One region of the Kocuria sp. cx-455 genome, then DNA from elsewhere that is predicted to be linked to it. Evidence: riboswitches for the same ligand, from Rfam matches in the RefSeq annotation. Region 1 holds a riboswitch; the other holds the start of a gene.
The links. Region 1 has a riboswitch for S-adenosylmethionine ahead of AC3ENJ_RS04425 (bifunctional o-acetylhomoserine/o-acetylserine sulfhydrylase). Riboswitches for the same ligand answer to the same signal wherever they lie in the genome.

Region 1 (5,379 bases):
GGGAGCACGGCACAATGGTGTTCGTGTTGACCGATTCCCCGCAGCCACGACCCGCCCGTGACGGCCCCGCCCGCTCCGAGCTGTGGTTCCACATAGTGCTGGTCCTGGGGGTGTCATTGGGGTCTTCCGCGGTGTACGCCGCATTGAACCTGGCGGAGACGCTCTCGCGGGGCCCGCTCTCGGATGCCGAGGCGACTTTGAATCGGGTCTTGAGCCCGGTTCCGGCCATCGACCTGCTTCGGCAACTTGCGAGCATTGGCTTCGCCCTGGTGCCCGTGGCGCTCGCCCTCTACCTGCTGGCCGGTTCGCTACCCGGTATTGCAGCCGTGCTGCGGCGGATCGGCGTGGACGGTCGCCGCCCGTGGTGGGACGCGGCCTGGGGAGCCGGGTTGTTCCTGGCCATGGGTTTGGGGACCGTGGGCCTCTATCAGGTGGGCAGGGCACTGGGGGTCACGGCGGCCATCACCACATCGGCCCTGGACGAGCACTGGTGGACGGTGCCCGTGCTGATCCTGTCCGCACTGCGCCACAGTGTGGTCGAGGAAATCATCGTGGTCGCGTTCCTGTGCGATCGGTTGCGGCGCATCGGCTGGTCGTGGGTCACGATCGCGGTGGCCACGTCCCTCTTCCGCGGCAGCTACCACCTGTACCAAGGCTTCGGACCCGCGCTGGGCAACATGGTCATGGGTCTGGTGTTCGTGTGGGTTTACCGCCGCTACGGTCGACTCGCGCCTTTGCTCATCGCCCACGCGCTACTGGACATCACCGGTTTTTTGCTCCCCCAACTGCTCGCGCGCTGATCGACGACGCCGCCGCTGCCGCGGCCCTCTCGAGCGAAAGGTCGCGGCAGCGGCGTCGGCGGGAGAAGTCAGATCGTGACCAGGCCGTCCGGGGTGGCGAAGGAAACCTCCATGACACCGGGGGTGCCGTTGGGCGAGCACCAGGTGACGTCCAGGGCTGCCAGGACGTCCTCGACAGGCCCACCCAGCCATTCGGTGACGCGCTCGGGAGAACCGGCGATCTCCATGCCGGCCAACCGGACGTCCGTGAGCTGTGCTTGGGAGGGGTGCATGTCCGGCTCGGAATCAAAGTGGACCATGAACGGCAACTGAGGATCGGCGATCAGACCCTTGACCCCGATCTGGTGCCACTCCAACTGGCGGCCGTCCGGGAACAGCCGGGAGCCCGGAACGGAGGGGCGACCGAGCTTGTCCTCGTACGGGGCCAGGTCCGGTACCTCAACCACCCAGCCGAGCCAGCCGCCTCCGGCCTCGGAGCGGGCGCGCACGGCCTGACCGAACGGGGCCTTCTCCGCGGCGGGGTGCTCCAGCACCTCGACGACCTCCACGTACTGGTGGTCTGTGAGCGGCAGGATCATGTTCCGCGTGCCGAAGCGCGGGTGGATCCCGCCCTTGACCGGCTCGATCCCTAGCTGATCGGCAATCCGTTCCGTGGTGGCTTCAAGGCCATCGGATTGAGCTGCGAAAGAGACATGATCCAGTTTCATGCTGTCATGGTGGCACCGCGCGGGGTGGTCACCAAATCGGGACATAAAACATGTCCGTGTGATGCGGGTAACTCAGCTTGACGTCCGAGGTACCGGCTCCGGAGAATGAAGGGCAGGTCACGAGAGTCAGCGACAAGCCCCAGCTAGCTGACCGGCAACCCTCCCTCCGCGGTGGGGTGCCCTGGGTGAGGACCGGGCCGCATCGGAACAACTCGATGGCGGCAAGCGCGGGTCACAGGTGCCCGATCGCCGCACGGGCGCCGTGCTGCGGATCGATCACCGGGCCCCTGACCCCGAGAAAGGGAGTGCGGCATGAGCCCCGCAGCCACCCCGTCCGAGCCCCGGAACTGGGCTTTCGAAACCCGTCAGATCCACGCGGGACAGGAACCCGATCCCACCACGGGATCGCGGGCCTTACCCATCCACCAGACAACCTCGTACGTGTTCCCGGACGCGGAGACCGCGGCCAAGCGCTTTGCCCTGGCCGAACTGGGACCCATTTACACGCGCCTGACCAACCCCACGACCGAAGTGGTCGAGAACCGCGTGGCGTCCCTGGAGGGCGGGGTGGGCGCGCTGATGCTCAGCTCGGGTCAAGCGGCGTCCACCTTTGCGATCCTCAACCTGGGCGGTGCCGGAACCCATGTGGTGGCCAGTCCGTCCATGTACGGCGGCACCTACAACCTGCTGCGCCACACCCTGCCCAAGATGGGCGTGGAGACCACGTTCGTGTCGGACCCGGACGATCCCGAGGCATGGCGCGCCGCGGTCAGACCCAATACGGTGGCGTTCTTCGGGGAAACCATTCCCAATCCTCGTAATGACGTGCTGGACATCCAAGCGGTTGCCGCGGTGGCCCATGAGTCCGGTGTGCCGCTGATCGTGGACAACACGATTGCCACGCCGTACTTGATTCGACCCATCGAATGGGGCGCGGACATCGTGGTTCATTCCGCCACCAAGTTCATGGGCGGACACGGCACGTCCATCGGCGGCATGATCGTGGACGCCGGCAACTTCGATTTCGGGCAGGATCCGCAGCGCTTCCCCGCCTTCAACGAACCGGACGAGTCCTACAACGGCCTGGTGTACGCCCAGGCGCTCGGCAAGGACGGCAATTTCGGTGTGAACCTGTCCTTCATCCTCAAGGCGCGTGTGCAACTGCTGCGCGATCTGGGTTCCTCGATCTCCCCTTTCAACGCGTTCCTCATCGAGCAGGGCATCGAGACATTGTCCCTGCGCATGGACCGCCACGTGGCGAACGCCCAGAGGGTGGCCGAGTGGCTCGACGCGCGCGACGACGTTCGCGCGGTCTCCTACGCCGGCCTCACGTCGTCCCCGTGGCATGAACGCGCTGAGAAGTACGCGCCCAAGGGTGCCGGGTCCGTGCTCGGTTTCGTGCTCGACGGCGGTCGCGAGGCGGGAACGGCGTTCGTGGACGCCCTGAGCCTGCATTCCAACGTGGCCAACATCGGCGATGCCCGCTCCCTGGTGATCCACCCGGCCTCCACCACCCACTCGCAGCTGACCGACGACGAACAGCGGGCCACCGGCATCGAACCCGGGTTCGTCCGACTGTCCGTGGGGTTGGAGAACATCGACGACATCCTGGCGGACCTGGAGTCAGGTTTCGAGGCCGTGGCCGCACTGGGCGGCGCAGGGGCGCCGTCGTCGGCCGCATCCAGAGTGGGAGGAACGCGGGCGTGACCATTGTGGGAGGCGGAACCACCGACTCGCTCGTCCGCGAGGACGGCGTGATGGGTTACATCAACGTGGGTCCCCTGACCCTGGAATCCGGCTACCGCCTCCCGCGTGCGCGACTGGCCTACGAAACATGGGGGCGGCTCAACGAGGACGCGTCCAACGCGGTGCTCATCGAGCACGCCCTGACCGGGGATTCCCACGTGGCACGGGGACAATCACGCGATCACGCACCCGAGGTGGAACGCGTGGCCGCCGAGGCGGGCGGCTGGTGGGACGGCCTGGTGGGACCCGGGGCGGCCATCGACACGGACAAGTACTTTGTGGTGTGCGCCAACATTTTGGGCGGCTGCTACGGCAGCACCGGCCCGGCGACCCAGGCCCCACCCGAGGTGGACCCGGAGCAGAAGGCCTGGGGGTCGCGCTTCCCGCGCATCACCGTGCGGGACACCGTGACTGCCGAAGCGGTCCTCTCCGATGCCCTGGGTATCGAGCGCTGGCGATTGATCATCGGCGGTTCCATGGGTGGGGCGCGCGCTCTCGAATGGGCTGTGATGTACCCGCAGCGGGTGGCCGCGTGCGGTGTGGTTGCCGCGTGCGCCTCCGCCAGCGCGGAACTGTTGGCGTGGGGCCAGGCGCAAGCGCTGGCGATCCGGCAGGATCCGAATTTCCGCGGTGGCGACTACTACGACGGCGACTTTCCGGAAGCCGGTTTGGGACTGGCACGACGCATTGCCCACATCACCTACCGATCGGCCGCGGAGTTGCACTACCGCTTCGGCCGGGAGACCCAGCCGAACGAGAACGTGGCCGCAACCCACACCGCGCAGCGCGGCCGTTACCGGGTGGAGAGCTACCTGGATCACCAGGCGTCCAAGCTGGCCGGTCGCTTTGATGCAAATGCATATTTGAGCGTCAATGAGACGCTGATGTCCCACGACGTCACGCGCGGGCGCGGCAGCCTGACAGAGGTTCTGTCCGGCACCTCGTGCGAATGGCTCGTGGCCGGCGTGGACTCGGACCGGTTGTTCTTTCCCGCCGAATCCGCCGAGATCGTGCAGGCCCTACCGGGTGAGCAGCAGCTGCACATGATCAGCTCGCCCAGCGGCCACGACGGCTTCCTGATCGAAGCCCCGCAGCTGGGTCTGCTGTTGAAGAAGACAGTGCTGCGGGACTAGACCTCGGGAGTTGGTTCCGGGGCGTTCGCATGCTCACCCGCGCCCGGGATGACCGCTCGGCCGAATTGCGGGCGTTTGGCGGTGACGAAGTCCCCGGAGCTGCGCCTGGTGATGCGGCGGGCAACCCACGGGGCAAAGTGCTTGCGCGCCCATACGAGATCGTCCCTGCGGGCTTCCCGCTTGGTTCGCGCGGGCTGTGCCTGCCGGACATCGGGGACCAGTCCGTGCTCGATGCCCAGACAGTCCAGCACCTCCACGGCAATGCGCTGATGACCCAGGGGTGAAAAGTGCAGCCGGTCGGGTGCCCACATCAGCGGATCGGCCAGTTCATGAAGGCCCCACAGGTTCGTCATGACGGCGCCGTGGCGGGCGGCGATCACGCGCACGTTCTCGTTCCAGATGGCCACCCGACCCCGGATGCTGCGTAGCACCGGGGTGTTGCCCACATCGGGGCCGTCAAACATGACCACCGTGGCGCCCGTCTGCGCAATCCGAGCAATCACGCCGTCCAGTTTCAAGGCAATGGCATCGGGATCGGCGCCGGGTCGCAACATGTCGTTGCCGCCGGCGCTGATGGTGAGGAGATCCGGATGCAGGGCAAGGGCCGGTTCGAGCTGTTCGTCAATGATGGGCTGGTAGAGGCGGCCTCGGATGGCGAGATTGGCGTAGGCGAAGTCATCGGTGAGCCGGTCCAACTCCTCGGCCACGCGGTCCGCCCACCCGCGGTGACCGCCGGGCGCGTTCTCATCGGGGTCGCCCACGCCCTCGGTGAAGGAATCGCCGATGGACACCATGCGGTGCCAGGGGTGTGTCGGGGGAGCGGGTAGCTCCTGATGGTCATGAGCGTGGTGTTCAGGGGGAATGTCGGGCAATGTCATACGCGCTGTTCTACCACTGACCGCGGGCCGACGCACGGGTGGAGTGCGGGGGCGTGCGATCGTGTCAGGATGGACACATGAGTGATACCCCGTTTGTGATCTGGAACAACGAGCC
Region 2 (5,379 bases), on a different contig from region 1:
GAGGCGTACTTGCGTGAGCGGCTGGCTTCCGTGGTTGATCTCCAGGGTGAGAACGAACCCGAGTCTCAGGACGTGGTGCTCTACGGCTTCGGTCGCATCGGCCGTCTGCTGGCCCGCATCCTCATCAACCGCAACGACGGAACCGGCCTGAACCTGCGCGCCGTGGTGGTCCGCAAGAAGCCGGGCAACGACCTGGTCAAGCGCGCTTCTCTGCTGCGCCGAGACTCCGTGCACGGCCCGTTCGACGGCACCATCACCGTGGACGAAGACCAGAACATCATCACCGCCAACGGTGTGGCCATTCAGTTCATTTACGCGGGCTCCCCGGCCGAGGTGGACTACACCGAGTACGGCATCGACAACGCCCTGGTGGTCGACAACACCGGCGCGTGGCGTGATGAAGAGGGACTTTCCCAGCACCTTCAGTCGAAGGGGGTCGCCAAGGTCCTGCTGACCGCTCCCGGTAAGGGCGAACTCAAGAACATTGTGTGCGGCGTGAACGACAAGGACATTGTGGCCGAGGACAAGATCCTCTCCGCAGCATCCTGCACGACCAACGCCATCACCCCGGTCGTCAAGGTTCTCAACGACCAGTACGGCATCAAGCAGGGTCACGTCGAGACCGTTCACTCGTACACCAATGACCAGAACCTCATTGACAACTGGCACAAGGGTGACCGCCGCGGCCGCTCCGCAGCGCTGAACATGGTCATCACCGAAACCGGTGCGGCCAAGGCCGTGGCCAAGGCCCTGCCCGAAATGAAGGGCAAGCTCACCGGCAACGCCATCCGCGTGCCAACCCCGGACGTCTCCATGGCCATCCTCAACCTGCAGCTCGAGAATGCCCCCGAGACCGCGGACGAGGTCAACGCGTTCCTCAAGGACATCTCCTTGAACTCCGGGCTGCGCAAGCAGATCGACTACGTGGACTCCCCGGACGTCGTCTCCACCGACCTGGTCGGTTCCCGCCGCGCCGGCGTGGTGGACGGGCTGGCCACCATCGTCAACAACAACTCCCTGGTGCTCTACGTCTGGTACGACAACGAGTTCGGCTACTCCTGCCAGGTGGTGCGCGTTCTCGCACGCATGGCCGACATCGCCATGCCGCAGCTACCGTAGGCTCCCCAACCACCGACGACGCCGCCCCGGCCACCTTTCGCACGAACGGTGACCGGGGCGGCGTCGTCGGCTGGAATGCACAACTCAGGGGCCGCTGGACCCCTGCCGCGCACCCGGTGCATTGTTAGAACCCTTCTGGGCGTGACCAGGGGTTCCAACGACGCATGAGGTGTACACGACCTCGCCATCGACCCGTTCAATGGTCGGGTGCAGACCCACCTTGCGCGCCACACGTTCGGATGCGCCATGACCGGGAGAAATGTGCGCGGTGAAGTGCGCAATGTCATCTGCCCGCAGCAACCCCGCCATCGCCGACGCCGCTTCGGTCGCGTAACCGCACCCCCACCACCGGGTGCCGATCACCCAGGCGAGATCCGCGGACCGTTCAGTTCGCCGGATCGTGGCCTGCACATATCCAATGGCTTCTGCCGTGGCCGCCGATCGCACGATCCAGTTACGCCATTCTTCGGCCCCGTCCGGTGAGGTTCCCGTGACCTGGAGCGCGTACCGTGCGGTGAGTTCCTCGAGCGTGGGTGGCCGGCCGCCCGTGAACTCGTAGAGCGCTGGATCTCCGAGCACCTCGAGCATTTCTGAGGCGTGATCGACGCGCAGCGGTTCCAAGGTCAAGCGAGTGGCACATCCCATGGCCTGTTAGAACCTTCCTTTCCACGTGGTGCATGGTTGGAACCCTATTGCGCGTGACCAAGGGTCCCAACGACGCATGAGGTGTAGGCGAAGGCTCGGGCGGCACCTGTGACGTGGTCGCGGCAGCGCCTGGAGGGCGCCGCAGGATCGAGACCGTTCAGCTCTACTCCGCTGGGGTTCCGCCGGAGGGCTTGACCTCACCAATGGCGTTGAGGCCGAACATCGGGGTCCCGTTGACGCGGTGGTCGCCCACAATGCGCGCTTTGTACATCGTGGGGTTGTGGGTGGCCACCGTGCGCGCGTTGCGCCAGAAGCGGTCCAGGGACTTGGATCTGCCCACAGCGGAGGCGCCGAGCAGGTCGAAGATCCCGTCGGTGACGTCGCGCACCAGTTCCGGGACAACCACCTGCGCGTGCGCCACCGGCACCTCACACGCGTTGGTCAACTCCTGGGGGTTGGCGAGAAGGGGCTCGCCCCCGAGCACGCCGATGGCGGCGTCGAGCTCACGGGCCGCCTGAAGAACAATGGCCCGCGCGGCGGCAGTCTTGGCACCGAGCTCACCCACGCGCTGCAGAATCTGCGGATCCTCGCACGCGACAGATCCCGTGCCGGTGTTGAAACCGCGGGTGCGCGAACGCACCAGGTGCACGCCCTCGTCGATCGCGGCCTTGGCAATGCCGGCCTCGACGGCGAGGAGCACGAGCTGGAACACGGCGGTCTCCTGGGTGGCCCGACCGTCGCGGTTGCGCACGTGGTCCGCCGGAACCCTGACCCCACGGAAGTGGGTGGTGCCCGTTCCGGTGAGTTGCTGGCCGAAGCCGTCCCAGTCATCGAGCAGTTCAATGCCGTCCCACGAGGTTTTCACCAGCGCGTGCGAGCGCTCCTCCAGACCGGGGATCTGGGCGGTGACCTGGATCCAGTCGGAGAAGATGGAGCCGGTCGAGTAGTACTTGGTGCCGTTGAGTTCCCACTCGCCGTCGGTGGTCCGGGTGAGTGTGGTGGCCGCGGTGCCCAGGGCCGCACCGGATCGCTCGGTCGCGGCATTGCCCACGGTCTCACCGTCGGCAATGCGTGGGAACCAGACGTCGGATTCGTCGGAGCCGAGACTCGCAATGAATCCCAGGTGTGAGCGGTACACGTGTGCCACGTTGGAGTCGGCGGCGGCCAGAGCGATCAGCAACTCGGCGACCTGCTCCAGGCTGGCACCGTAGCCGCCCCGCGAGCGCGGGACCGTGAGCGCGCCGAAACGCCGTTCATTGAGCCATGCGAACTGCTCGAACGGAAGGATCCGTTGTTGTTCGCGTTCCACAGCCCCGCCGGCAATGCGGTTGAACACCGGCTGGAACACGTCGAAGAGGTCGCGGGTGCTCAGGGGCTCCGCCACGTCCAGCTGATGTTTGGTGGGGGCCAACTGTTCTGTGGTCCGGGTATCGATACTCATCTTCTCGGGTGTCCCTCGCGTTCTGTCGCGATGCTCCGCACCGTCGACCGAGAGCAGCCCGGCGCACGGGCGTGACCGTGCGAACCGCGGGAGCTGAAAAGCTGTCCATCGGTCGTGGCGGAAGCACCGTCCCGGTATCCGGGTGGTTGCTGCGGCGTTGACGAGCCACGTCTCTCGGCCGCTCTTGATGGCGTTACGGGTTCAGGCCATCACGGGCTCAGAACGACTGTCAACACACGTGACGTTCTATGACCGCCAGAACGCCCCGGTCACCCGGGACAGCGCATGAAGGTCGTCCACGTGGGCGAGTTCGCGGGCGGAGTGCATCGACAGCAGTCCCACGCCCACATCCAGCGTGCGCATACCCAGCCGGGTGGCCGTAATCGGTCCGATGGTGGAACCGCACGGCACGTTGTTGTTCGAGACGAACTGCTGATAGCTCACCCCGGCGCGCTCGCACGCGTCCGCCCACAGCCCCGCACCCACGGCATCCGTGGTGTACCGCTGATTGGCGTTGATCTTGAGCAGCGGCCCGGCACCGGGTTCCGGGGTGTTCACGGGGTCGTGGTGCCCCCGGTAATTGGGGTGCACCAGGTGCCCTGCGTCCGCGGACAGGCACACCGATGCGGATAAGGAGCGCCGGTAATCGTCCTGCGATTCGCCCCGCGCCGCACTGACCCGGACCACAACGTCCTCCAGGAACGGACCGGCCGCGCCCGAGCGTGTGGCGGAGCCGACCTCCTCGTGGTCGAATGCGGCCAGCATCGAGATCTGCAACGCGGAATCGAGGTCCTCGGCACTTTCGACCATGGCGTGCAGCCCGGCGTACACGGAGGACAGGTTGTCCAACCGACCGCTGGCGAGCAGTTGCCGCCGCTGCCCGATCAGCTCCGGCCTCTGCGTGTCCGCGAGCACCACGTCGTAACCGACGATGCGCTCCGGGGTCACCGATGCCTCGACCGTGTCCGCGAGCAACCCCAGCACATCGGCGTCCTGAACCGACCCGGTCCCCCAGATGGGTTGCACGTGCTGTTGCTTGTCGAGCTTAAGACCCTCGTTGGCCGCGCGATCCAAATGGATGGCGAGTTGTGGAATGCGCGCGATGGCCTCGGTCGAGCACAGGTGCTGCGAGAGTTCACCGTTCTCATCGCGGACCACGAGCCGCCCGGCCAGGCGCAGATCCCGGTCCAGCCACGAGTTCAACAACACCCCGCCGTAAACCTCCACCCCGGCCTGGTACCAGCCGTGGGACACCGTGGTGGGTTTGGGTTTGAGCTTGAATCCGGGTGAATCCGTGTGGGCGCCCAGAATTCGGTAGCCGACCCCCGGGCGAAGATTGCGCGGGGCCACCCATGCGACCAGCGCGCCGTCACGAATCGTGAAGTGCCTCCCGGCGACGTCGCTCCAGGCCTCGGTCTCGTTCAGTTGCGTGAATCCTGCTCCGCGCAGCAGCTGCGCCGCGGCCTCGACCGCGTGGTAGGAGCTGGGCGATGCCATGACGTAATCGCCCAGCGCGCGGGCGTAGCCGAACGGGGCACGGTGAGAATCCAAATCAGAAACGCAGTGTGGGGCCATGCAGCACAGTCTAGGGAGTGCGGTCCTGGTTGCTGGAAGAACCGCCCCCGCGGGGTCCTTGGTTCGGGCTCGTCGTCTTGCGCACGTCCAGCAGGCCCACCGGGCGCCCCTGACCGTCCTGGACCGTGTACGGGCCGTACTGCTCGGGCAGGGAGAGGTAGTTATGGGTGCGGGGATCCACCACGAATGCCGCGAGTTCGGAGCCGTTCTGGCTGACCACGAGTGGCCGCTGAGCGAGCGAGGGCAACCGCGGCCGGGGCGGCAGGATGATGGTGCGGGAGGTGGCAATCCGCGCCTTGCGCGCCATCCGGAACACGACCACAAGGAATATCCCGTTGATCGCAAGCGTGAAGAGGACTTCGATGGGCCCGCCGCTCGTATCGTTGAGGTCCGCCAGCCCGACCATGGCCATGAGTGTGACCGTGCAGTTGTTGACCACGTGGAGGGCGACCGCCGCTTCCAGCCCACCGGTACGCCACGTGAGCACCCCCATGGTGATCGCCATGATGGCAATGGCGGTCTGTCCCCAAACGTCGTAGAGGTGCCCGGCGACGAACAGCGGCACCGGCAGGAGAATGGCCCATGCCGGGTGCTTCAGC

Region 2: linked by a shared signal. The riboswitch ahead of AC3ENJ_RS11720 (acyl-CoA dehydrogenase family protein) and the one ahead of AC3ENJ_RS04425 (bifunctional o-acetylhomoserine/o-acetylserine sulfhydrylase) in region 1 are both predicted to bind S-adenosylmethionine.

The regions. Positions count from the first base shown of each region.
Region 1 covers NZ_JBYIPM010000002.1:118,011-123,389, reverse strand. The annotation lists gene AC3ENJ_RS04435 (CPBP family intramembrane glutamic endopeptidase) at 15-800, shown strand; gene AC3ENJ_RS04430 (VOC family protein) at 869-1,507, opposite strand; SAM riboswitch class IV at 1,623-1,741, shown strand; gene AC3ENJ_RS04425 (bifunctional o-acetylhomoserine/o-acetylserine sulfhydrylase) at 1,820-3,214, shown strand; gene metX (homoserine O-acetyltransferase MetX) at 3,211-4,386, shown strand; gene AC3ENJ_RS04415 (SGNH/GDSL hydrolase family protein) at 4,383-5,264, opposite strand; gene AC3ENJ_RS04410 (alpha/beta hydrolase) at 5,342-5,379, shown strand, end outside.
Region 2 covers NZ_JBYIPM010000007.1:168,846-174,224, reverse strand. The annotation lists gene AC3ENJ_RS11730 (glyceraldehyde-3-phosphate dehydrogenase) at 1-1,119, shown strand, start outside; gene AC3ENJ_RS11725 (GNAT family N-acetyltransferase) at 1,204-1,764, opposite strand; gene AC3ENJ_RS11720 (acyl-CoA dehydrogenase family protein) at 1,928-3,205, opposite strand; SAM riboswitch class I at 3,308-3,399, opposite strand; gene AC3ENJ_RS11715 (M18 family aminopeptidase) at 3,452-4,780, opposite strand; gene AC3ENJ_RS11710 (CPBP family intramembrane glutamic endopeptidase) at 4,791-5,379, opposite strand, start outside.